DNA from 3 places in the Methylobacterium sp. Leaf102 genome. Region 2 is predicted to be linked to each of the others. Evidence: riboswitches for the same ligand, from Rfam matches in the RefSeq annotation. Region 2 holds a riboswitch; each other region holds the start of a gene.
The links. A riboswitch is a leader RNA that binds a small molecule or an ion and turns the genes downstream of it on or off. The one in region 2 is predicted to bind cobalamin.
Positions count from the first base shown of each region.

Region 1: another riboswitch for cobalamin. It lies ahead of ASF27_RS07155 (TonB-dependent siderophore receptor); the one in region 2 lies ahead of ASF27_RS09635 (CbtB-domain containing protein).
Region 3: another riboswitch for cobalamin. It lies ahead of ASF27_RS07305 (TonB-dependent siderophore receptor); the one in region 2 lies ahead of ASF27_RS09635 (CbtB-domain containing protein).

Region 1 is NZ_LMMX01000008.1:22,001-29,976, forward strand. Features, by position in the region: gene ASF27_RS07150 (peptidase) at 1-389, opposite strand, end outside; gene ASF27_RS07155 (TonB-dependent siderophore receptor) at 417-2,594, opposite strand; cobalamin riboswitch at 2,910-3,126, opposite strand; gene ASF27_RS07160 (hypothetical protein) at 3,316-3,525, shown strand; gene ASF27_RS07165 (DUF2147 domain-containing protein) at 3,800-4,399, shown strand; gene ASF27_RS07170 (serine hydrolase domain-containing protein) at 4,491-5,717, opposite strand; gene ASF27_RS07175 (DUF427 domain-containing protein) at 5,788-6,282, opposite strand; gene otsB (trehalose-phosphatase) at 6,420-7,175, shown strand; gene ASF27_RS07185 (glucokinase) at 7,251-7,976, shown strand, end outside.
Region 2 is NZ_LMMX01000012.1:311,695-319,670, forward strand. Features, by position in the region: gene ASF27_RS09615 (DUF3616 domain-containing protein) at 1-777, shown strand, start outside; gene ASF27_RS09620 (cobyric acid synthase) at 1,069-2,523, opposite strand; gene cobO (cob(I)yrinic acid a,c-diamide adenosyltransferase) at 2,537-3,139, opposite strand; gene cobU (bifunctional adenosylcobinamide kinase/adenosylcobinamide-phosphate guanylyltransferase) at 3,136-3,669, opposite strand; cobalamin riboswitch at 3,779-3,976, shown strand; gene ASF27_RS09635 (CbtB-domain containing protein) at 4,029-4,205, shown strand; gene ASF27_RS09640 (CbtA family protein) at 4,234-4,995, shown strand; gene ASF27_RS09645 (DUF1636 domain-containing protein) at 4,988-5,380, shown strand; gene cobW (cobalamin biosynthesis protein CobW) at 5,377-6,411, shown strand; gene ASF27_RS09655 (DUF4349 domain-containing protein) at 6,417-7,295, shown strand; gene cobN (cobaltochelatase subunit CobN) at 7,312-7,976, shown strand, end outside.
Region 3 is NZ_LMMX01000008.1:52,331-60,306, forward strand. Features, by position in the region: gene ASF27_RS07290 (ATP-binding protein) at 9-2,240, shown strand; gene ASF27_RS07295 (response regulator) at 2,244-2,705, shown strand; gene ASF27_RS07300 (response regulator) at 2,705-4,426, shown strand; cobalamin riboswitch at 4,624-4,833, shown strand; gene ASF27_RS07305 (TonB-dependent siderophore receptor) at 5,183-7,327, shown strand; gene ASF27_RS07310 (ABC transporter ATP-binding protein) at 7,327-7,976, shown strand, end outside.

The DNA.
Region 1 (7,976 bases), on a different contig from region 2:
ACGCTGGGGTTCGGACCGGTCCCACCCCGGGCCCGAACGAGGGCCAGCGCTTCCACCCCCGACAAGGGTCCCAGCACCGCGCCGGTCTCGGCCGAGACCGTCCCGAGTTCGCCCGTCGGGAGGATGGTCCGGTAGACCGGCGCATCGCCGCGCATGCCGAGCGACAGGGCGAGGGGCAGGCGCGTCAGGCCGAGGGGCTTCAGCGCCGCGTCGGGGCCGAGCCGCACCCGATCCCAGGCGATGGGGGGCAGGCCGGCGAGCCGCGCCGCCTCCGTCAGGTTGGGGAAGGGGACGTACATCATCACCAGGCCCGATAGGACCCAGGTGGCGAGGAACATCCCCGTGGCGATGCCGAGCCAGCGGTGGCCGAGGATCAGCCACCGCTTCATTGGTTTCGGGAGGCGGCGCACGGCGCGTCAGAAGCTGACGCTGTAGGCGACCTCGAACGAGCGTGGCCGGCCGAGGAGCCAGTTTGTGCCGACCCCGTTCACGGCGTTGCCGCTGATGGCGTAGACCGTGTCGGCGAGGTTGTAGGCCCGCACCGACAGGCGCGAGGCCGGCCCGACCTGATAGTCGAGCCCGGCATTGAGCAGGGCGTAGTCCGGGCGCCGGGCCATGTTGCCGAAATCGCTGAAGGTCTCGCCGACATACTGCACGCCGATGCGCGCCTCCCAGGCCGGGGCGAAGGCCCAGTTCACCCAGAGGTTGGCGACGCGCTCCGGCACGTCGATGGGCTGACGACCGGCATAGGACACCACCGCACCAGCCACCGCCTGATTGAAATCGTCGTACTGGGCGTGGAGGAGGGCGACGTTGGCATCCACCCGCCAGGCGTCGAACAGGTGAAGGGACACGGCCGCCTCGACGCCCTGCGAGGATTGCCGGCCGACCTGGGTCGAGACGGTGGGCTGGCCCGGCACGGTGGAGACGAGGTTGTCCTTGACGATGCGGTAGCCGGCGAGCGTCCACTCGGCCAGCCCCCCGAAGGCGATGCCCTTGGCGCCGACCTCGACCTGCTGGCCGGTGGAGAGGCGGAAGTTCGCCAGACTCTGCGACAGGGTGATGAGGCTCCCCACCGGATCGGTGGCGGTGGCGTATTGGGCGTAGAGGGAGAGGTCGGGCGTCGGGGCGTAGACGGCACCGAAGCGGTAGCTCAGGGCCTGGAAGTCGCGCTGGAAGGTGGCGCCGGAGACGAGGTTCCGGCGGTTCAGGGTCGGGGCGTCGAAGCGCACGCCCGTCAGCAGCGAGAGCTGATCCGACAGGATCAGGCGGTTCTCGGCGAAGACCGAGGCCTGGTTGGTCGACGTGGCATAGGCGGGCGAGGCGCGGCCGTTGGCCGGGAACAGGCCGGGATCGTAGGCGAACGGATCGACGCTCGTGGTGAGACCGCCGCCCTCGGACTGGAAGTTGTTAGTGTGCCGGAAGGCGATGTGATTGACGTCGAACCCGGCCAGAAATTCGTTGCGGAACCCGAACAGGGTGCCCCGGACCGTCGCGTCGAGGCGGTTCCCGACCTGCTCCTGCTGGTGGTAGATTTCGGTGTAACTCGAACGGTCGATCAAGCCGGTGCCTCGGTTGAAGGCGTATTGCTCGACGTCGAGCCACTGGCGCCGGCTCTGGAGCCGGTAGGCGGTGTTGCGCACGGTGATGTCGGCGCTCGGGCTCCACTCGGTCCTGAGCTGGGTCCAGTTGTCCGTCCAAAAAATCTTGGCGTCGCGGACGTTGTAGTTGTTGAACCGGATGGAATCGAGGATCCGCCCGTTGACCAGCGGCGTACCCCAGTAGCGGGCGGGCTCCTGGTAGCCGAGGTCGTGGCTGAGTGTGAAGGCGAGGTCGGGGGCCGCCTGCAAGATCAGCGCGCCGGAGACCGCGAGGTTGCGAAAATCTCCGTCGGGCTGCATCCAGCCGCCGGACCGGTTGCCGCTGATGTTGAAGCGGTAGGCCAGGGCCTCACCGATGGGGCCGCCGGAATCGAGGGCGAGGCGGGCGAGACCGTCCGAGCCCAGGGCCGCGCGGGCCTCGATGATGGGCGTGAACACCGGCTTCTTCGTCACCACGTTGACGACGCCGCCGATGGCCCCGTCGCCGTAGAGTACCGAGGCCGGGCCGCGCAGGACCTCGATGCGCTCGACGTTCCAGGTGTCGAACGGGAAGGTGACGGTGCCGGCGCCCACGTAGAGGCGCGTGCCGTCGTAGAGCTGCTGGATCGAGTTCGGGCCGGCGAATCCGCGCGCCGTGAAGGCCCCATTGCCGTTGCCGGGGGCCGCCACGGTGGTGATGCCGGTGGCGTTCTCTGTCACGGCCTCCGCGACGGTGTTCTGGCCACGCCGGCGCGCGGTCTCGCCCGCGATCACGTCGACGCTGGCCGGCGTCTCCAGGGGCGTCAGACCGAGGCGGCTGGCGCCGCGATCCACCGTGCGCAGGTTGAGCCCGGCGGGCGCGACGCCGGAACCGGCCACCGACAGGGTGTCGAGGGTGACGGCCGGCTCCTGCGCCGAGGCCGCGAGGGGAGCGAGGACAAGGAGAAGACATCCTCCGACGATCCCGGGACCGGGACCGGGATGATGCGCGAGGCAGGAACGTGGAAACAGCATGGCGATGCGAATTGTCCGAGGGCGCGCGACGTACGCGACGACGCTTCCACCACGCCTAAAACGAATGTTATAGTGTTACAATCGTTCAGTCCTGGCCAAGCCCTTTCGTGCGACGACGCATGAGCTCGACGGCCGCACGGGTGCGGTACGCGATCACGATCGATAGGCAATGAAGGCAGTGGTTCGGGCGGGCGCATGCGGAAACGGCGGGCGCGCACGGGGCGCGGTGTGGCACGTCACCGCGAACGAGGCCGATCCGTTCGCGGCATGCGAACGCCCCGACACCCATCAGGACACCCCGCCCGATGCGTTTCGCGTGTGACCACGACTGACGGCAGGTCTCCTGGCTCGCGGGTCACCGCCCTCTCATCGTCTTCCCAGGCCGGGATCTTGGCAGATCCGGAAGACCCAGTGACGTGTTGATGATGGGCTCGCCGCTTACAGTTGCGGGGGCAGCCGCGGCATCGGGGCAAAGCCCTCACCGCGTTCCCTTTTGATCCTCCGGAGAGGAACCGTCACGGTTACGCTAGGACTTCGCCGATCACCCCGTCAAGCCGAAGCGCGGATCGTGACGGTCGATCCAGCGGCAAAGCGGAATTCCAGGCACACCAACGGACCGACGACGACCAAGCACCGAAAACGACGTTGACGCTTGATTGGAGTTATTCTAATTAAGAACGGCACGGGTGGAGCGACTGCCCATCCGACCGGGAGAGACACGATGACCAGCAACCACAGCATCGCCTGCGAGAGCTGCCGCTTCTTCGACGATCACAAGCTCAACGGCGGCGCGGCAGCCGGCGATGCGGGCCTGTGCCGCTTCAATCCGCCCGTGAGCCAGCCGGAGCCGAAGTCCCCGGGCCTTTGGCCGGTGGTGGCGTCCAAGGATTGGTGCGGTCACTTCACGGCCGAGATGACCGCTGCCGAATAAGCGCGCCCCCATCACGAAGCCCCAAGAGCTGGCGCGAAAGCGCCGGCTTTTTGCGTTCGGGCCCGGACCGACGACCTGGGAGCCGGATTCCGGCAATGGAAGGGCGTCGTGGTCATGATCCGGTCACCTTCGCGTCCGAAGGCGGGGCATCACCGCACGGGGCGACGACCGCGTGTGGCCCGGTGACGGTCGTCCGGCGCGGCTCCGGCGGGCCGACACGACACGGCTGATGGCGCCGCCCGGCAGGTTTTCGAAGTTTGAGGATGTCCAACAGATGATCGACCGATCGACCCTCGCCGCTCTGGCCGGCCTGACCCTGGCCGCGCTGCCCGGGTCCGCCCTGGCCGCCACGCCCAACGACGCGACCGGGACCTACCTCACCGAGGATGGCCGCGCGCGAATCCGCGTCGAGAAATGCGGTCCGCAGAACACCAACCTGTGCGGCTACGTCGTCTGGCTGAAGGTGCCGTTGAACGACAAGGGCCAGCCCCGCGTCGACTTCAAGAATCCCGACACCAAGAAGCAGGCACGCCCGTCGCTGGGGCACCAGCTCATCATGGGTCTGAAGCCGGATGCCGACGCCCGTTACGCCGGGAAGATCTACAACGCCGACGAGGGCAAGTTCTACGACGTGACCATGTGGGCCGATCAGCCCACCGAATTGTCCGTGCGGGGCTGCATGCTCGGGTTCCTGTGCGGATCGCAGACCTGGAGCAAGGTCAACGACGTGGTTCCGGGCCAGCTCACCGCGGCGACGAACCAGCCCGGCGGCCCGCGTTCCGACGCCGAATGGGCGCCCAAGCCCGCGGCCCCGAAGCCGGGCGCGAAGCCGGCCGCTCCCGGAACCGCACCCGCCGCCCCCGCGGCGGAGTAGGATCGCGCGTCGCCCGCATCGAGCCGCAGGATTCATCGGGAAAATTTCGAGCCGGCTTCGCCCAGCGGAGCCGGCTTTTTGTAGCTTTGGATCAGTCCACCAGGGCGGCGTAGGTCAGTACCCGCAACTCCCGGCGGATCGGCAGGGCCGAGGACGGGATGAGCTGGGCGAGGAGCACCACCGCGAGATCCTCGGCCGGGTCGACCCAGAATGCAGTGCTGGCGAGCCCGCCCCAGGCGGCCTCGCCGGGCGTTCCGACGATCTGCGCACGGGCCGGATCGAGCATCACTGAGAAGCCGAGCCCGAAACCGATGCCCGTATAGGCCGTCTCGGAGAAGCGCGGCTGGCCCATGGCGGCCAGATCGCCGTCGAGGTGGTTCGTGAGCATGAGATCGACGGTCTTGCGCCCCAGCAGCCGCACGCCGTCGAGTTCTCCGCGCGCCAGGAGGAAGCGGCAGAAGCGCATGTAGTCCCCCGCCGTGGAGACGAGGCCGCCGCCGCCGGAGGCCACCACCGGCGGACGCGCGAACCGGCTCCCGACGCAATCGTCGTAGAGCTTCAGGCTGCGTTCGCGAAACAGACTGTAATTCGCCGCGAACCGCTCGACCTTGTCGGGTGGAACGAAGAAATCCGTGTCGAGCATGCCGAGCGGCGCCAGGACGCGCTCCCGCATGAACTCCGCGAAGTCCTGGCCGGACACGACCGCGACGAGGTAACCGAGGACGTCCGTGGCGACGCTGTAGTTCCACTCGGCCCCGGGCTGGGCCAGCAGGGGCTGGCGGGCAAGGCGCTCCACCACGGTGGCGAGGCTATCAGTCTGCGCCTCGCCGAAATCGACGCCGTTCTGGCGGTAGAGGCCATCGACAAGGGTGGCCTCCATGAAGCCGTAGGTCAGGCCGGAGGTATGGGTGAGGAGGTCGCGGATGGTGATGGCGCGCTGCGCCGGCTCGCTGTCGAACTTCACCCGGTTGCCGCCAGTGAGCACCCGCATGTCGGAGAATTCCGGCAGGAAACGGGTGATGGGATCGTCGAGCTGGAAGCGCCCCTCTTCGTAGAGCATCATCACCGCCACCGAGGTGAGCGGCTTCGTCATCGAATAGATGCGCGCGATGGTGTCGGGGGCGAACGGCTTCTCCCGGGCGATGTCGGCGAGACCGTGGGTGCGGAAATACGCGGTCTTGCCCGCCCGCGCCACCATCACCGAGAGGCCGGCGAGCTTCCCGTCTGCCACCAGCCGCTCCATCCAGCCGTCGATCCGCCCCAGGCGATCCGGGCACAGCCCCACCGCCCGTGCCTCGACGTCGATCTCACCGTGCATGCCATCGCTCCATCACACCGTGACGGCATGTAGCCGGGCCTGGCGGGGACGCAACCCCGGCGCCATGGCCCTACCAACCCATGGAGCCGGGACCGCCCTTGAACGGGCCGACGAGGCCCGGCGTGATCCAACCGCCGTAGAACCCGCCGGGCTGCGGCGTGGCGCGGACATCGCCGACGAAGCAGCCGTCCATCGGTCCGGCATAGAAGGCGAGGTATCCGGCGATGGCGCGAAAATCCGGCGTGGGATCGGGATAGGCCCAGGCCGCCCCCTCGGCGCGGCGCCCGCCGGCCGAGACGTCGTGGAGCACGGCGCGGCCCTTCCACTCGCAGAGGCCGGCCCGGCGCGGCGGGCCGAGCACGCCCGGGGCCACGTCGGCGGGCGGGATGTAGTAGGTCGGCGGATGGCTGGTCTCGAGGACGCGCCAGCCCGCCACCGTGCTGGCGATGGTCTCGCCCGAGAACACCACCCGCAAGCGCCGGGCGACGCGCTCCAGGCGGGGCGGCCGCGGGTAATCCCAGACGCTCTCCTCGTAGGGACCGGGGTGAATCGGTGTCGGCCACATGCGCAGCGGGCTCCTGGCGTCGGGATACGGATGCGTGAGTTAGGGCACGGCGTGGGCCGCGCCCCGTTTTCCACTGGCGCGCGTCATGCTAGCGCAGGCCGGTCTTGGATGGAGGGACGCGAAGCGTGACCGAGAGCGTGACCGAGCCGACCGACTTCGCCCTCTACCTCGACTTCGACGGGACCCTCGTGGAAATCGCCCCCCGGCCCGAGCTGGTCCGGGTCGATCCGGCCCTGCCGGGCGCCCTGGAGCGGCTGCGCACCCGCCTCGGCGGCGCGCTCGCCGTCGTCACCGGTCGGCCCATCGGGGTGATCGACGATTTCCTGGCGCCGGCCCGGTTCGATATCGCCGGCCTGCATGGGGTCGAGCGGCGGGTCGACGGCGTTGTGAGCGGGGGAGGCGCCGAGAACCATCCGGAACTGCGTGCCCGCATCGCCGGCCTGACCGCGGCCGTCGCCGGGCTCGATGCCGTTCTGATCGAAGACAAGGGCGCGTCGGTGGCGGTGCATTGGCGCCTCGCCAGTCCGGCCGACGCGGCGCTCGCGGAAGCGGCGGTCAAGATCACCGCCGATGCCCTGGGTGCCGCCTACCGGCTCCAGCTTGGCAAGGCGGTAGGCGAGATCGTGCCCGCCTCGGCTACCAAGGGCCAGGCCATCCGGGTATTCGCGCAAGCCCCGCCCTATGCCGGCCGCCGGGCGATCTTCCTCGGCGACGACCTCACCGACGAGAAGGCCTTCGCGGTGGTCAACGCGAGCGGGGGCGTCAGCGTCCGCATCGGCGCGGCCGAAACCATCGCCACACGGCGCCTCGCCACCCCGGAGGACGTGCGCCGGCTGCTCTACGCCTGGGCCGACGGGGCCCCCATCGATCCCGACGCCCTGCCGCCGGCCTGACCCGGCCGCGCCCAGAACGGCCACACCCGCGTCAGCCACACCTGAGAACCCGGCCTTTTTCGAAAAGGAGCGCGCATGTTCGAATTTCCGGTCCTCGTCGGCGATATCGGCGGCACCAACGCCCGCTTCGCCGTGGTGCCGAAGTCCGGTGCACAGCCGCGCCTTCTCGCCCATGTCGAGACGGCCGGCCATCCAGACCCGAGCGCCGCGATCCGGGCGGCGCTCGCCGAAGGTGGCGGTCCGCCGCCGCGCTCGGCCATCCTGGCCGTCGCCGCGCGCGTCGATGGCCCGGCGGTACAGCTTACCAACGCCCATTGGGTGATCGAAGGCGCGCGGATCGGCCGGGATTTCGGCCTGTCGCGGGCGGTGATCGTCAACGACTACGTGCCGGTGGCGGCGGGCGCGGCCGAGATCAGTCCCGGCGAGTTGACCCCGGTGGGTCCCCATCGCGAGGGTGGGATCAAGGGTGATCAGGGCGCCCGCCTCGTCCTCGGCCCCGGCACGGGTTTCGGCGCGGCGGCCCTGCTGCCCGTGGGGGATCGCCTCGCCATCGTCTCGACGGAGAGCGGGCACGTGGATTTCGGCCCGAGCGACGCCGAGGAGCACGCCCTGTGGCCGCACCTGGAGCGGATCGAGGGACGGATCACCGTCGAGGCGTTGCTCTCCGGGCCAGGCCTGTCGCGCCTGCACGCCGGTCTGCATCGTCTGCGCACTGGAGAGGACGGCCCCAGGCTCGATCCCGCCGCGGTCACCGAGGCAGGACTCGGCGGCACGGACCCGGATGCGGCGGCCGCCCTCGCG
Region 2 (7,976 bases):
GTCGGCCGCAAGCCGCCCACCGCCACCGTCGGCGCGCCCCCGACCACGGGCGACTGCACCCTGGGCCAAGGCGCGTACCGCGAGATGGACGGCGAGGCCGTGGCGTATGCGGCACCCGACTTCTACGTCACCGGCTCACATGGCTGCAGCCGGCGGGGGCGGGAGTTCAAGCTCTCCACCGCAATCCTCGCGCGCCTGCGCGCCGACGCCACCGGGACCAGGGTGGAGACGACCTACCGCCTCGGCGACGCCCTGCGAAATGCCGATACGGTGGGCGCGTACTTTCTGAAGGATCTGGAACCCCGCGAGGGCGGCAAACCGCTCTCCGGTCTCAACGTCGAGGGCCTCGCGGTCATCGGCGACACTCTCTACGCGGGTCTCCGCGCGCCCGTCATCGACGGACGGGCCTTCCTCGTCTCCGTACCCGTCGCGCCCCTGTTCGCCCCCGGCGACGCGCCGCTCGACGTCAAGCCGACGACGATCCCCCTCGCCCTCGGGGCCGATGCCGGCATCCGTGATCTCACCGTCCTGCCGGATGGTCGCCTTCTCGTCCTCTCGGGTCCGACCCGCAACGGCTTGTCGGTGCCTTATGGGCTGTTCCTCGCGGATCCGTCGTCCGGCAAGGTCGCGGCGCTCGGCACCCTTGCGCCATTGGACGGCGACGATTCCAGGGCGAAGCCCGAAGGCGTCGTGCGCCTCGGCCCCGGTCGGGTGCTGGTGGTGTTCGACAGCGTAGTGAACGGCGCGCCGCGCGAGTATGCGGTGGCGATCCCGTAGGCGGCCGGCTCGGCGCATCAGGACGGGTCGAACCGATATTGCTCCGGCCTGACCGACCGCCGGCGTGCTTCGACGCGCAGTACCGCGGCGGAGCACCGACAGTACCGAGAACCATCAGGCCCGCAGCCCGAGACAACCCGCGAGGTCCTAGACCGGGGCCAAGGCGCGCCAGTGCGGATGCGCGGCGTGGCATCCTGCACGATGAAGCCGCGGGAATTGCCGACGGAGTCGATGACGGCGATGCCGGCGACCGCGCTCGTCTTCCGCAAGGATCGCCCCACGCCTGACCCGCTACGCCGCCAGGACGAGCAGCCGGTCGCAATCCACATGGGCTTCTAGGTGGTCGGCGAGCGCGTCGAGCACGGTCTCGATCCCCGCCTCGTAGGCGTCGCCGCCGGACCGGGCGCCGAGGCGCGCGAGCCACGCGGCGCGCTGCGCGTCGTCGGCGAACAGGCCATGCACGTAGGTGCCGGCGACCCGGCCGTCGGCCGAAATCGCCCCGTCCGGGCGCCCATCGGCGAAACGAACGAGCGGGCGCGCCGCGTCGGGTCCGGTGGTATCACCCAGGTGCATCTCGTAGCCCGAGAACGGTACGCCGTCGGGCAACGAGGTGCCGGTGACGGCCTCGAGGCGCTTGACCGGGGTCATCACCGTCTCGACGTCGAGGAGCCCGAGACCCGGCACCGTCCGGGGCGCGCCCTCGATCCCGAACGGGTCGGCGAGGCGGCGCCCAAGCATCTGGTAGCCGCCGCAGAGGCCGAGCACCCGGCCGCCGCGCCGGACATGGGCGGCGAGATCGATATCCCAGCCCTCGGACCGAAAGACATCGAGGTCCGCGATGGTGGTCTTCGAGCCCGGCAGGAGCACGAGGTCGGCCACGGGGATCGGCTCCCCCGGACGAACCAGAACCACGGAGACGTTCGGCTCGCCCCGCAGAGGATCGAGATCGTCGAAATTGGCGATGCGCGGCAGGACGGGGACGGCCACCACCGTGCGACCCGCCGCGCCTGCTTCGGAGCCGACCAGTCCCAGAACGTCCTCCGCGGGCAGGCGGACGGCGAACGGAAAATGCGGGATCAGCCCGAGGCTGGGCCAACCCGTGTGGCGGGCGATGAGGTCCATGCCGTCGGCGAACAGGCTCGGATCGCCGCGGAAGCGGTTGACGAGGAAGCCCCGGATCATCGCCGCGTCGGCCGGGTCGATCACCGCCTTCGTGCCGACGAGGCTGGCGATGACGCCGCCCCGGTCGATGTCGCCGAGCAGGATCACCGGCGTGTTCGACGCGCGGGCAAAGCCCATGTTGGCGATGTCGCCGGCGCGCAGATTCACCTCCGACGCCGAGCCGGCGCCCTCGACTACGACGAGGTCGGCCTCGGCTTTCAGATGGGTGAAACTTTCGAGCACGGCCCCGAGGAGGCGCGGCTTCCAGCCCTGGTAGTCCCGGGCCGCGGCCTGGCCGACCATCCGGCCCTGCACCACGATCTGGCTGCCGGTCTCGCTCTGGGGCTTGAGGAGGACCGGGTTCATGTGGACCGAGGGCGCCACTCCGGCGGCCCTCGCCTGGAGCGCCTGGGCCCGTCCGATCTCGCCGCCATCGGCCGTGACGGCGGCGTTGTTCGACATGTTCTGCGGCTTGAACGGCCGCACTCGCAGCCCGCGCCGGGCGAAGGCGCGGCACAGACCGGCGACGATGAGGGATTTGCCGACATCCGAACCGGTGCCCTGGATCATGATGGCGCGGGTCATGACGGCTGGAACCTCAAAACTCGATCCCCTCCTGCGCCTTCACGCCCGCCGCGAAGTGGTGCTTCACGGAGCCCATCTCGGTGACGAGGTCGGCGGCCTCGACGAGGGCCGGCTTGGCGTTGCGGCCGGTGACGATGACGTGGAGGTCCGGTCGGCGTGCCCGGAACGTCGCCACCACGTCGTCGATGGGCAGGTAGTCGTAGCGCAGCGCGATGTTGAGTTCGTCCAGCACCACGAGGCGGATGCTCGGATCGGCCATGAGATCCAGGGCCTTCGCCCAGGCGTGCTCGGCCGCCGCGATGTCGCGGGCCTTGTCCTGGGTCTCCCAGGTGAAGCCCTCGCCGAGGGTGTGCCAGTCGATCTGGTTCCCGAAGGCCTTCAGGGCGTGCTTCTCGCCCGTGTCCCAGGCGCCCTTGATGAACTGCACCACGCCGACCCGCCAGCCGTGGCCCAGCGCCCGCAGCATCAGGCCCAGGGCCGCCGTGGTCTTGCCCTTGCCGGGACCCGTGTTGACGATGAGGAGGCCCTTCTCGATGGTCTTCTCCGCCACCTCGGCATCCTGCACGGCCTTGCGCTTCTCCATCTTCTCCCGATGGCGGTCGGCGGCGTCGCTCATGCGTGGTCTCCAAGTTGGGGTTTCACGATCATCGGCAGCCCCGCCACCATGAACACGACGCGGTCGGCCTGTGCGGCGAGGCGCTGATGAAGCCGCCCTGCCGCGTCGCGGAAGCGGCGGGCGAGGGCATTGTCGGGCACGATGCCGAGGCCGACCTCGCTGCCGACCAGGACCACCGGCCCCGGCGCGTCGGCGCAAGCGGAGAGCAGCGCCCCGGTCGCGGCCTCGACGTCGGCCTCCGCCAGGATCAGGTTGGTGAGCCAGAGGGTGAGGCAATCCACCAGTACCGGTCCGCGCGCGGCCGCGACCGCCTCGGGCAGGTCGATCGGCGCGTCCTGCGTGATCCAGTCGGCCGACCTTCGGGTGCGGTGGAGGGCGATGCGGTCGCGCATCTCGTCGTCCCAGGCCTGGGCCGTTGCGAGATACAGCCAGGGTGGCGGCTGCGCCTCGATCACCCCCTCGGCATGGACGCTCTTGCCCGAGCGCGCGCCGCCGAGGACGAGGGTCACACGGGGGAATATCTCGGTCATGGGGGGGACGGCTGCCGCATAGGGCTTCTTTAGCCCGAAACGCCCTTGTGTGGTCAAAGGCGATGCAAACGGCACAGCGGCGCGTTGTCAGGGATCGCGCGACCGCGTAGAAGCATCGGGATCGGACGGTGCCCCGGCGACGGGGTGAAAAGGGAACGCGGTGAGGGGCAAGCGCCTTGAAACCGCGGCTGCCCCCGCAACTGTGAGCGGCGACGGGCCTGCCATCGGCCACCGGAGCGATCCGGGAAGGCGGCAGGTTCCGGATGACCCGCGAGCCAGGAGACCTGCCGTCCGGCACCGGGGACCTTCGTCCTCACCTTCGACCACGGCCGCCGGCGGGGCGGCCAGGAGATCAACCGATGTCGACCAACACCCTCGTTCTGACCGGCACCCGCACCAACGAGCGCCTCGGGGCCGTTCTCGTCGCCGCGTTCCTCGGCCTCGGCCTCGTGTTCATGGCGGGCTTCGCCCCGGCGATGGCGCTCCACAACGCGGCGCACGATTTCCGCCACACCCAGAATTTTCCCTGCCACTGAGCGCCTGGCGCCTGAAGGCAGACACCCCATGATCATCCGGCTCGTGTCGGCGGCCCTGGTCGCCGGCTTCCTCGCGGCTATCGTCGCGACGGGCCTGCAGCTCGCCCTGACCTCTCCGCTCATCATCGCGGCTGAGCGTTACGAGACGCAGGCTCAAGCCCCCGTATCGCCCCCCGCGCCGGGATTCGCATCCCTCGTGGTGCGGGTGCATGGCGGACACGATCACGGCGCGAAGGACCCGGGCGTGTCCGGCGGCGAGACCGCGCCCGCCTGGCAGCCCGGACCCGGACTGCCGCGCATGGCGTTCACGGCGCTCGCCACCCTGGTGGGCGGCGTCGGGTATGCCCTGCTGCTCGGCGCAGTGCTGCTGGCCTGCGGGCGCGAACCGACACCCGAGACCGGCCTGCGCTTCGCCGTGGCGGGCTTCCTCGCCGTCGCCCTGGCGCCGGCCCTCGGCCTGCCGCCGGAACTACCGGGCATGGACGCCGCCCCCCTCGCCGATCGTCAGTTCTGGTGGGTGATGACCGCCGTCGCCACCGCCATGGGGCTCTACCTCATCGCCATCCGCCGCGCGCCGATCTCCATCGCGGGCGGCCTCGTCCTGATCGTGGCACCACACCTCGCCGGAGCACCCGAGACGAGCCACGCGGCTTCCGCCCTGCCGGCGGGCTACGCGGCCCAGTTCGCCGCACGCTCGCTCGGGATCGCCTTCGTGTTCTGGGCGATCATCGGGCTCGCCTACGGCTGGGCCTGGGCCCTGTTCGGTCGTAAGGCGACGGCGCATGCCTGACGTGGTCACCCTCTACGTCTGCACCGCCTGCCGTGCGGCCGGCGACCCGGCAGAACCCCGCGCCGGTGCGCGCCTCCTCGACGCGCTCCGGGAGGCCGTCGGTGAGCACGGCCAGACCGGCCTGCGGATCGAAGGCGTCGAGTGCCTCTCCGTCTGCAAGCGGCCATGCACCGTGGCGGTGGCCTCGGAAGGGCGCTGGACCTACGTCTACGGCGACCTCGACGCCACCGAATCCGCCCGGATCATCCTCGAAGGGGTCGGCCTCTACGGCGAGACGCCCGACGGCCTCGTGCCGTGGAAGGCGCGGCCCCAGGAATTCCGCAAGGGCGTCGTCGCCCGCATCCCGCCGCTCGCGGCGCACCCTAGTACGGACGCCGCCGAATGACCCTGGTCGAGAAGATTCCCTGCACCATCGTCACCGGCTTCCTCGGGGCCGGCAAGACGACCCTCGTGCGCCACCTCGTCGAGAACGCGAACGGCCGGCGGCTCGCGATCATCGTCAACGAGTTCGGCGATATCGGCTTCGACGGCTCGTTTCTCGCCGCCTGCGGCATCGAAGGCTGCCAAGACGAGGACATCGTGGAGCTCGCCAACGGCTGCATCTGCTGCACCGTGGCCGACGACTTCGTGCCGGCCCTGAACAAGCTCCTCGACCGAGCCGACCCACCCGAGCACATCCTTATCGAGACCTCCGGCCTCGCCCTGCCCAAGCCCCTGGTCCAGGCGTTCCAGTGGCCTGCGATCCGCTCGCGGGTCACCGTGGACGGCGTCATCGCGGTCATCGACGGTCCGGCCGTGGCGGCGGGCTTCTTCGCCGACGATCCGGCGGCCTCCGCCGCCCAGCGTGCCGAGGACACGAACGTCGATCACGACAATCCCCTGGAAGAGGTGTTCGAGGACCAGATCCTCTGCGCCGACCTCGTGGTGATGAACAAGGCCGACCTCCTCGACGCCGCCGGCCGCGAGAAGGTCCGCGCCGAGGTTCAGGCCCACCTGCCCCGCGCCGTGAAGATGGTGGAGGCCGAGCACGGCCGCCTCGATCCCCGCGTGATCCTCGGCCTCGGAGCCGCGGCCGAGGACGATCTCGACGCCAGACCCTCGCACCACGGCGAGGGCGAGGACCACGACCACGACGATTTCGACTCCGTGGCCCTGCCCGTCCCGGCCACGGCCACCGCCGAGGACCTGGCGATCCGCGTCGGTCGCGCGGCAGAGACCGCCGGCGTGCTGCGCATCAAGGGGTTCGCCGAAGTCACGGGCAAGCCCATGCGCCTCGTCGTGCAGGGTGTCGGCACCCGCATCGCGCATCACTACGACCGACCCTGGAAAAGCACGGAAGCCCGCGACGGCCGCCTCGTCGTCATCGGCCTCAAGGGATTCGATCAGGCGGCGGTCGCCGCCGCCTTGGCCGGGTGAGCGCCATGGCGGTACGGAACGGCCGCGCGGCGGCGGCCCTGGGCCTTGCCGTACTCCTCGGACTGGGGGGCTGCTCCGACACGCGCCCGCCGGCGCCCGACACCGCCAATCCCCTCGCGCTGGCCCAGCCCGCCCGCAACACCGCAGCCAAGCTCGCCTATACGCACGACCTCACCATCGGCCTGCCGCCCGATCGGGTGGCGGCGCATTTCGCGGCGGCGCGTGACCGCTGCCTGACCGATGCGGGCCTCGGCTGCATCCTCGTCACGTCGTCCATCGATGACGGTCCGCGTCCGCAGGGGCGACCGCAGGCGCAGATTCAGGTCCGGTTGCCGCACGAGTCCGTCGCCCCCTACGTGGCGTTCCTCACGGCTCCCCTGCCGGGCGAGGCGGCGGGCGATGTGGTCCTGCGGCGTCAGGCGACACGGGCCGACGACCTGACCACACCCATCGCGGACGGAGGACGCCGGCTCGCCCAGCTCGCCGCCTATCGCGCGCGTCTCGACGAACTGTCCGCGAAGGCGGACACGCGCGTGGAGGACCTCATCCGCATCGCCCAGGAACTCTCCAAGGTCCAATCCGAAATCGAGGAGGGGGAGGCGAAGCAGCGCGGCCTGCAACGGCGCGTCGATACCGAAATCGTCTCGGTTTCGCTTCGCTCGGACAGCGCGCGAGCGGGTGCCTTCGCCCCCGTCGAGGAAGCCTGGAGCCAGGCCGGCCAGACCTTCGGCGCCAGTGCGGGCGCCGCCCTGCGCTTCGCCGTCGCCAGCCTGCCCTGGCTTCCCGTGGCGGCGATCGGACTGTTCCTCGTCCGCGCCCTCTGGCGGCTGCGCCGGCGCAGACGCGCCCGGATCGGCCGGCCCCTCACGGAGGCGCGGCTGTGAGGTCGCGCATCCCGCCATGCATCTGATCCGCGTCGATACGGTTTCCCTCGACGAGGGCGAAGCCGCCATCGATCTCGGTCAGGCGCCGGGCGACATCGTGTTCCTGTCGTTCACGGATTCCGACCTGTTCGGCGTCGCGGGCGCGTTCGCAGCGGCATTTCCGCAAGCCGGCGAGGGGCCGGCCCCGACCCTGCGTCTGGCGAAACTCGCGAAGCTCCGTCACCCCATGTCGGTGGACCTCTACGTCGACGGGGTTATCGCGCGGTCGAAATGCGTCGTGATCCGATGCCTCGGCGGGCTCGATTACTGGCGTTACGGCATCGAGCGTGCCGCTGCCGCCGCACGGGCGAACGGCGTTCGCCTCATCGTCCTGCCGGGCGACGACCGGCCCGACGATCGCCTGGATGCCTTCTCGACGGCGCCCGACCTCGCACCCGTCCTCGACGCCTATTTCCGGGCGGGCGGCGCCGACAACCTGCGCCGGATGCTCGGGCGGATCGCGGCCGAGATCGGCTTTCCCGGCACCGTGGAGGAGCCGCAAGCCCTGCCGCGCGGCTTCGTCTGCTGCCCCGGCTGCGGCCCCATCGACCGCGATCGGGCTCTAGCCGCCGGCCGGCCCTTGCAGGCGGGCACGGTGCCCCTGGCGCTCCTCGTCGTCTACCGCTCGGCGATCCTGTCGGG
Region 3 (7,976 bases), on a different contig from region 2:
TGGACACGATGCCGAGGATCGACCTCACGGCCTGCGACCGCGAGCCCATCCACATCGTCGGCAGCGTGCAGCCCCACGGCTTCCTGCTGACCCTGGACGCAGCGAGCCTCGTCGTGGCGCAGGCCAGTGCGAACGCGCCGGCTCGGGTCGTCGCCGGCGCGAGCCTCGATGCTGTCCTGCCCGAGTTGGTCGCGGTGGTGCGCCGTTACCTCGACGCTGCGCCGGCCGAGGACGGGGCCCACTACCTGCGCACGGTGACGCTCGGCCCGGCGGGTGCGCGGCAGACCTACGAGGTCGCGGCACACCGGGTCGACGACCTCGTCGTGCTCGAACTCGAAGAGGCGGATGCCTCCGTCGAGGAAGGGCTCGATGCCCTGACGCCACGGCTGCGTGCCTTCGTACAGCGTCTGCGGGTGGCCCGCTCCATCGAGGAGCTCTGCGACATCGTTGCCGAGGACATCCGGCACATCACCGGCTTCGATCGGGCGCTGGTCTACCGTTTCGACCGGGACTGGCACGGCACCGTGCTGGCCGAGAACGGAAACGGGGCCCTGCCGTCCTACCTCGATCTGCGCTTTCCCGCCTCCGACATCCCGGCCCAGGCGCGTGAACTCTACCGCCGCAACCGCCTGCGCATCATCCCGGATGCCGGATACGCGGCGGTCCCGATCACGCCGCCCCTGACGCCGGCGGGTACGCCCCTCGATCTCAGTCAATCCGTCCTGCGCAGCGTCTCGCCCGTGCACGTCGAGTACATGCGCAACATGGGCACGATGGCGTCCATGTCGGTGTCGATCCTCGTCGACGACACGCTCTGGGGCCTGATCTCCTGCCACAACCGCACCCCGCACCGGGTGCCCCTGCAGGCGCGCAACGCCTGCGACGTCCTCACCCAGATCTTCGCCCTGCAGCTCTCCGCCCGCGAGCGGGGCGCCCAGGCCGAGCAGCGCTTGGCACTCGGGGCGGTCCAGGCGCGGCTCCTCGGGTTCATGGCCGAGGAGGACAGCTTCGTCGACGGTTTGTTGAAGCATCCCGACGACGTCCTGGCGCTGGTGAACGCGGCGGGAGCCGCCATCGTCACGGGCGACCATTGCCGCGTCATCGGCACGACGCCTTCCGAGGCCGAGGTCCGGACCCTGTACGACTGGCTCTCGGTCGAGGGCGATGCGGCGGAGGTCTTCGCCACGGAGTCGCTGTCGGAGCTTCTGCCGGCGGCCGCGGCTTTCGCCACCGAGGCCAGCGGCCTGCTCGCGATCTCGGTTTCCAAGAAGTACGCGAGCTACATCCTCTGGTTCCGGCCGGAGGTGGTGCGGACGGTGAAGTGGGGCGGCAATCCGGTCAAGCCGGCGACACCCGATCCAGAGGGCGGCCCCGACCGCCTGCATCCGCGAAAGTCGTTCGAGATCTGGAAGGAAACGCTGAAGGGGCGCGCGCTCCCCTGGAGCGTCCCGGAGATCGAGGCGGCCAAGGATCTGCGCGCCTCGGTCCTCGGGATCGTGCTGCGCCGGGCGGAGGAACTGGCCGCGCTGAGCGAGGAGCTCCAGCGCTCCAACAAAGAGCTGGAGGCATTCTCCTACTCGGTCAGCCACGACCTGCGGGCCCCGTTCCGCCACATCGTCGGCTACTCGAACCTCCTGAAGACCCGCGAGGGCGCCAACCTGTCGGACAAGGGCCGGCACTACGTCGACACCATCATCGAGGCGGCGTTCTCGGCCGGAACCCTCGTGGACAACCTGTTGGCCTTCTCGCAGATGGGCCGCAACGCCCTGAACCGGGTATCGGGCGACATGAACGCCCTGGTTGAGGAGGTCCGGCGCAAGGTTCTGCGCGATGCGGCGCCCGCACACGTCGTGCGCTGGGAGATCGGGCCCCTGGGCCGTGCCTACGCCGACCCGTTCATGCTGCGCCTCGTCATCGAGAACCTGCTTTCGAACGCGCTGAAGTACAGCCGGAACCGACCCGAGGCGGTCATCGAGATCGGACGGCTTCCCCCAAAAGACGGCGAGGCCGTCTTCTTCGTCCGCGACAACGGGGTCGGCTTCGACATGACCTATGTCGACAAGCTCTTCGGCGTGTTCCAGCGCCTGCACCGAGTCGAGGAGTTCGAGGGCACCGGCATCGGGCTCGCCAACGTGCGCCGCATCGTCGAGCGCCATGGCGGCCGGACCTGGGCCGAGGGCCGGCTCGGCGAGGGCGCGACCTTCCACTTCACGCTGCCCCTGCGGGGCGAGGCACCCTGAGAGATGGCCAACCTGAAACCGATCCTTCTCGTAGAAGACAATCCCAACGACATCGAGCTCACGCTCGCGGCACTGGAAGCGGGTCAGCTCGCCAACGAAATCGTCATTTGCCGGGACGGGGCGGAGGCGCTCGATTTCGTCTACAGGCGCGGCGCACACGTGAACCGGGCGTTGCAGGACCCGGCCGTGATCCTGCTCGATCTGAAGCTGCCCAAGGTCGATGGCTTGGAGGTCCTGGCCAAGGTGAAGGGCGATCCGCAGACCCGGTCCATCCCGGTGGTGATGCTCACCTCCTCGCGCGAAGAGACCGACGTGGTGCGCTCCTACGACCTCGGGGTGAACGCATTCGTGGTGAAGCCCGTTGGGTTCAACGAATTCTTCTCGGCCATCCAGGAACTCGGCGTGTTCTGGGCCGTCCTGAACGAGCCGCCGCCGCACAAGGGAGGCTGGCCATCGAACACCTGATGGACGCCGACGACGCGATCCGCATCCTCCACCTGGAGGACAGCGATCTCGACGCCGAACTGGTGGAGGCCGCCCTCGACGGCATGGGGCGCCCCTACGTGATCGATCGGGTGATGGACCGCCCCGATTTCGCCGCCGCCGCCCTACCGGGCCGTCATGACTTGATCCTCGCGGATTTCGTCCTGCCGACCTTCGACGGCATCAGCGCCCTCGCCGTCGCACGGGAGCAGTGCCCGGACACGCCGTTCGTCTTCGTGTCCGGCACCCTCGGCGAGGAGACCGCCGTCGAGGCGTTGAAGAACGGCGCCGTCGACTACATCACGAAGCAGCGCCTCGAGCGTCTTCCACGCACCGTCCTGCGGGCGTTGGCGGAGGCCCAGGCGAAGGCCGACAAGCGCCGGGCGGAGGCCGCGCTTCAGGCGCTCAACGATACGCTGGAACTCCGCATCGCCGAGCGGACGCGGGAACTCGCCACCTCGAACGCCGAATTGCAGATGCAGATCGTCGAGCGCGAGCGGGTGGAAGAGGCCCTGCGCCTCGCCCAGCGCCTGGAGGCCGTCGGGCAGCTCACGAGCGGTGTCGCGCACGACTTCAACAACCTGCTCACCGTCATCTCGGGCAACATCGAGTTCCTCGGGCGCGAGGTCTCGACCGAGCGCTCGAAGCGTCGGCTCGCGATGATGAAGGGAGCGGCGGATCGGGGCGCGAATCTCACGGCGCAGCTCCTCGCCTTCTCCCGCCGCCAGAGGCTGGAGCCCACCCCGGTCAGTCTGAACCAGACCGTCGCCTCCATGCGCGACCTGCTCCAGAGCTCCATCGGCGGCGCGGTGCGCATCGAGACGACCCTGCAGCCCGACCTGTGGCCGGCCTTGGTGGATGCGACCCAGATCGAACTCGTCATCCTCAACCTCGCCATCAACGCGCGCGACGCCATGGTAGTCGGGGGATGTCTGACCATCGAGACGGCCAACGTCACGGTCACCGGCCCCCAGACGCGCCCCGAGCAGCCGATGCCGGGCGAGTACGTGATGGTGGCCGTCAGCGACACGGGCACGGGCATGCCGCCGGAGGTGGTGGCGCGCGCCTTCGAGCCGTTCTTCACCACCAAGGAGGTGGGCAAGGGTTCGGGGCTCGGGCTCGCCCAGGCCTACGGCTTCGTGAAGCAGTCCGGCGGCGGCATCCGCATCGACACGATCGTCGGGGAGGGGACCTCGATCCGAGTCTACCTGCCCCGCGTCGAGGACGGAACGAGCGCCGTCCACGAGGCCCCCCACATGACCGCATGCGGGCTTGGCCGCTTGCCGGGCGGACAATCGGTCCTGCTCGTCGTCGATGACGACACGGCTGTGCGCGAGGTCACCACCACCCGCCTCGCGGAGGCCGGTCACGCGGTGCGCGAAGCGGGCTCGGGCCTCGCGGGACTGGCGTCCCTCGAGGCGGACCCTTGCGTCGATCTCGTGGTGCTGGACTTCGCGATGCCGGGCATGAATGGGGCCGAGGTCGCCACCGAGATCCGCAAACGCTGGCCCAGCCTGCCGATTCTGTTCGTCACCGGCTATGCGGACACCACGGCCCTGATGAAGGTCGGCGCGGTCGGCGCCGACAGTATCGTTCAGAAACCGTTCCGGGACGGCGAGTTGGAACGCAAGGTCGGGGAGGCCATCGTGAATCGACCCGCGCCCGGTCTGCGCTTGGTCTCGGGCGGCTCCTCCGGCAGCTGAATCGATCGTCCGCCCCGGATCCGCGGGTTCCGAGGAAGACAGCCGGCTGGCGTCCTGGACCTCGCCGCCTTCGTCCTCGGTGTGCGCGGCGCCGGGGCTCGCCACGATCCTGCGTGTCTCGGCCCGGCAGGTCTCGCGCCATGACGTTCCAATCGGCGGCCGAGGGCGCTCGGCCTTGACTTCTCCGGACCCGGATGGAACCGTACAGCCGTCAAGGTTCTCGCGGTCCTCGGATCGCGAGCTAAGAGGGAATTCGGTCGAGCCCATCGGGGCGATGCCGAAGCTGCCCCCGCAACTGTGAGCGGTGAGCCGCTGCCGAGAACGGTCACTGGTGCCATGCACCGGGAAGGCCAGGCAGAGGCGTCGATCCGTGAGCCAGGAGACCTGCCTTGGCGACGAACGTCTCTCGGGCGGGGTGCTCCGGTGGGTCGCATGATCGACGTCGGCCCGTCATGGTCGGCGCGCGCCCGTGCTGCTCTGCCTGACACGTCCAGAACCATTTGGATGGTGTTGATGGCCGCGATCGATCACCCCTTCCCCGAAAGCGTTCCCGCTCAGAACCGGCCCGGCGACACGGAGCCCGTGCCCGAACTCGGCTTGCTTGATTTCGGCGTGCAAGGTTTCAGCTTGCATGGCCAAGCTTCGCAACGTAATAATGTTTCAAACGCCATTCAGGCTCCTGAGCCGGTGCCGGGGGGCGTCCCCTCATCGGGCGACGGGCTGGAGCGGCGCTCATCCCGTTCGAGACCCGATACGATGCTCCTGAAAAACGGCCTGCGCCTCGGCGTCGCCCTCGCGGCCCTGTCCCTGACGCCGTCGGTCCGTGCCGAGGAGACGGCGGTCACCCTGGACACCCTCACGGTGGAGGGCACCGGCATCGGCCTCAACGTGCCGGAAGGCGCCATCGGGTTGATCGGACCGACGCCGGGTTTCAGCGCGGCGCGCGCCGTGAGCAGCACCAAGACCGACACGCCCCAGCGCGACGTGCCCCAGGTCGTCACGGTTGCCTCGCGCGAGGTCATCACCGATCTGGCCGCGACGCGAGTCGACCAGGTGTTCAACTACACCCCCGGCGTCGCCCAGCAGAACAACTTCGGCGGCCTCACCGTGTTCAGCTACGCCGTGCGCGGCGTGACCACGTCCGAGATCTTCAAGAACGGCTTTGCCATCAACCGAGGGTTCCCGCCGCCGCCCGACACCCAGAACGTCGAGCGTATCGAGGTGCTGAAGGGCGCAGGCGGCGCCCTGTTCGGGCGCAGCGATCCCGGCGGCGTGGTCAACATCATCACCAAGCAGCCGACGGCCGAGCGCTTCGTCGAGATGGGCGGCCTCTGGGGCAGCTTCGAGCAGTTCCGCGGCACCGTGGATGCCGGCGGCGCCCTCAACGAGGACAAGACGGTCCAGTACCGCTTCAACTTCGCGGGCGGGCGCCAGAACAGCTTTCGCGATTTCGTCGACGGCGACCGGCTGTTCGTGGCGCCGTCCATCAGCTGGCAGATCACGCCTGACACCAAGGTCACCGTCGAGACCGAATTCGTGCACAACCGCATCGTGTTCGACCGGGGCGTGATCGCCATCAACCGGCAGCTCGGCTTCCTGCCGATCTCGCGCTTCCTCGGCGAGCCGGGCCAGAGCACCGAGCAGACTTCGAACACCCTGCAGGTCCGCTTGGAGCACCGCTTCGACGCCGATTGGCAGATGCGGCTCGGCGCACATTTCAACACCGGCACACTCGAGGGCGAATCCGCCGAGGTCCGGAGCATCGCGGCCGACAATCGCACCGTTGCCCGCGACCGCAACTTCCGGGACTACCGGTGGGACACCGCCATCGGCCAGGCCGAGGTGGTCGGCCGCTTCGCCACCGGGCCCCTGGCGCACACCCTGCTCCTCGGCTTCGAGCGCGAGAGCACCGACAGCCGCACGGTCTATCTGCGCTCGAACGTCCGGCAGAACCCGTTTTCCATCGACATCTACAACCCGCGCTACGGCCAGCCCCTGCCGCCGCTCACCATCCCGCGCAACAACCTCGAGCGGGTGACCAATACGGCCCTCTACGCCCAGGACCAGATCGCGCTCAGCCCCGAATGGAAGGCGCTGCTCGGCGTCCGGTTCGATTTCTTCGAGCAGTCGTTCCGCGAGCGCATTCCGCGCAGCGACGTCGAGCAGTCGCGGGCCGCCGCGACGCCCCGCGCCGGACTCGTCTATCAGCCGCTCCCCGAACTCGCCCTCTACACCAATGTCGGCACGAGCTTCCGGCCGAACATCGGCCCAGATGCGGCGGCGGCCTCGCGCGGGGTGCCGTTCGCCCCCGAGACGGGCATCGGCTACGAGGTCGGCGCCAAGCTCGACCTCTATGGCGGGGCGCTCGGCCTCACCGGTGCGGCGTTCCATATCGAGCGTGAGAACGTACTGACGCCCGACCCCAACAACAGCGGCTTCTCCCTCGCGGCGGGCGGGGTGCGCAGCCAGGGCTTCGAACTCACGGCCACGGGCCAGATCTCGCCGGAGCTGCGCCTCATCGGCGGCTACGTCTACGCCGACGCCGTAGTGACGAAGGACAACGTCCTGCCCGTGGGTGCCCCCCTCATCAACATCCCCAAGCACAGCGGCAGCCTGCTCGCCGTCTACGAAGTCCAGTCCGGCCCCTACGCGGGCCTCGGGATCGGGGGCGGCGTGCGTGGGGTCGGCGAACGCGCCGGCGACGCGGGCGGCACCGGTTTCGTCCTGCCGGCCTACGTGGTCGCCGACGCGCTGGCGTATTACCGCTACGAGAACATCCGCTTCGGCTTCAACGTCGAGAATATCTTCGACAGTGAGATCTACGAGAGCTCGCTCAACGTGTTCCGGGTCTATCCCGGCGCACCGCGACGCTTCACCGGCACCGTCTCGGTGCGGTTCTGATGCTGGAGTCGCACGAACCGGTCCTGGCGATCGGCGACGTCGTCATGACCTTCGGCGGTCGCAGGGCCCTCGACGGCCTGACCCTGACGTTACATGCGGGCGAAGTCTTCGCCCTGCTCGGCCCCAACGGGGCCGGCAAGACCACGACCATCAACCTCATCCTGGGTTTCCTGAAAGCGGAGAGCGGGACGGTCCGGGTCTGTGGAATCGATGCGGGCGCCGCCCCCATCGCGGCGCGGGCGGCCATCGCCTACATCCCCGAGCAGGTGGCGCTCTATCCCACGCTCTCGGGCCGGGAGAACCTGCGCTACTTCACGACGCTGGCGGGGCTCGCCCTGTCTCGCGACGCGGCCGACCGCCTGCTGGCGCAAGCCGGTCTCGCGACCGAGGCGCACGCGCGCAAGGCTGCGACCTATTCGAAGGGCATGCGCCAGAAGGTCGGCATCGCCATCGCCCTGGCGCGCCGCGCCCGGCTGCTGCTCCTCGACGAGCCGACCTCGGGCCTCGATCCGAGCGCGTCGGCGGATTTCTCGGCCGTGGTCCGGGCGGCCGCCGCCCGCGGCACAACCGTGCTGATGGCGACCCACGACCTCTACCGGGTCAAGGAGGTCGCCGACCGGGTCGGCGTGCTCCAGACCGGACGCATCGT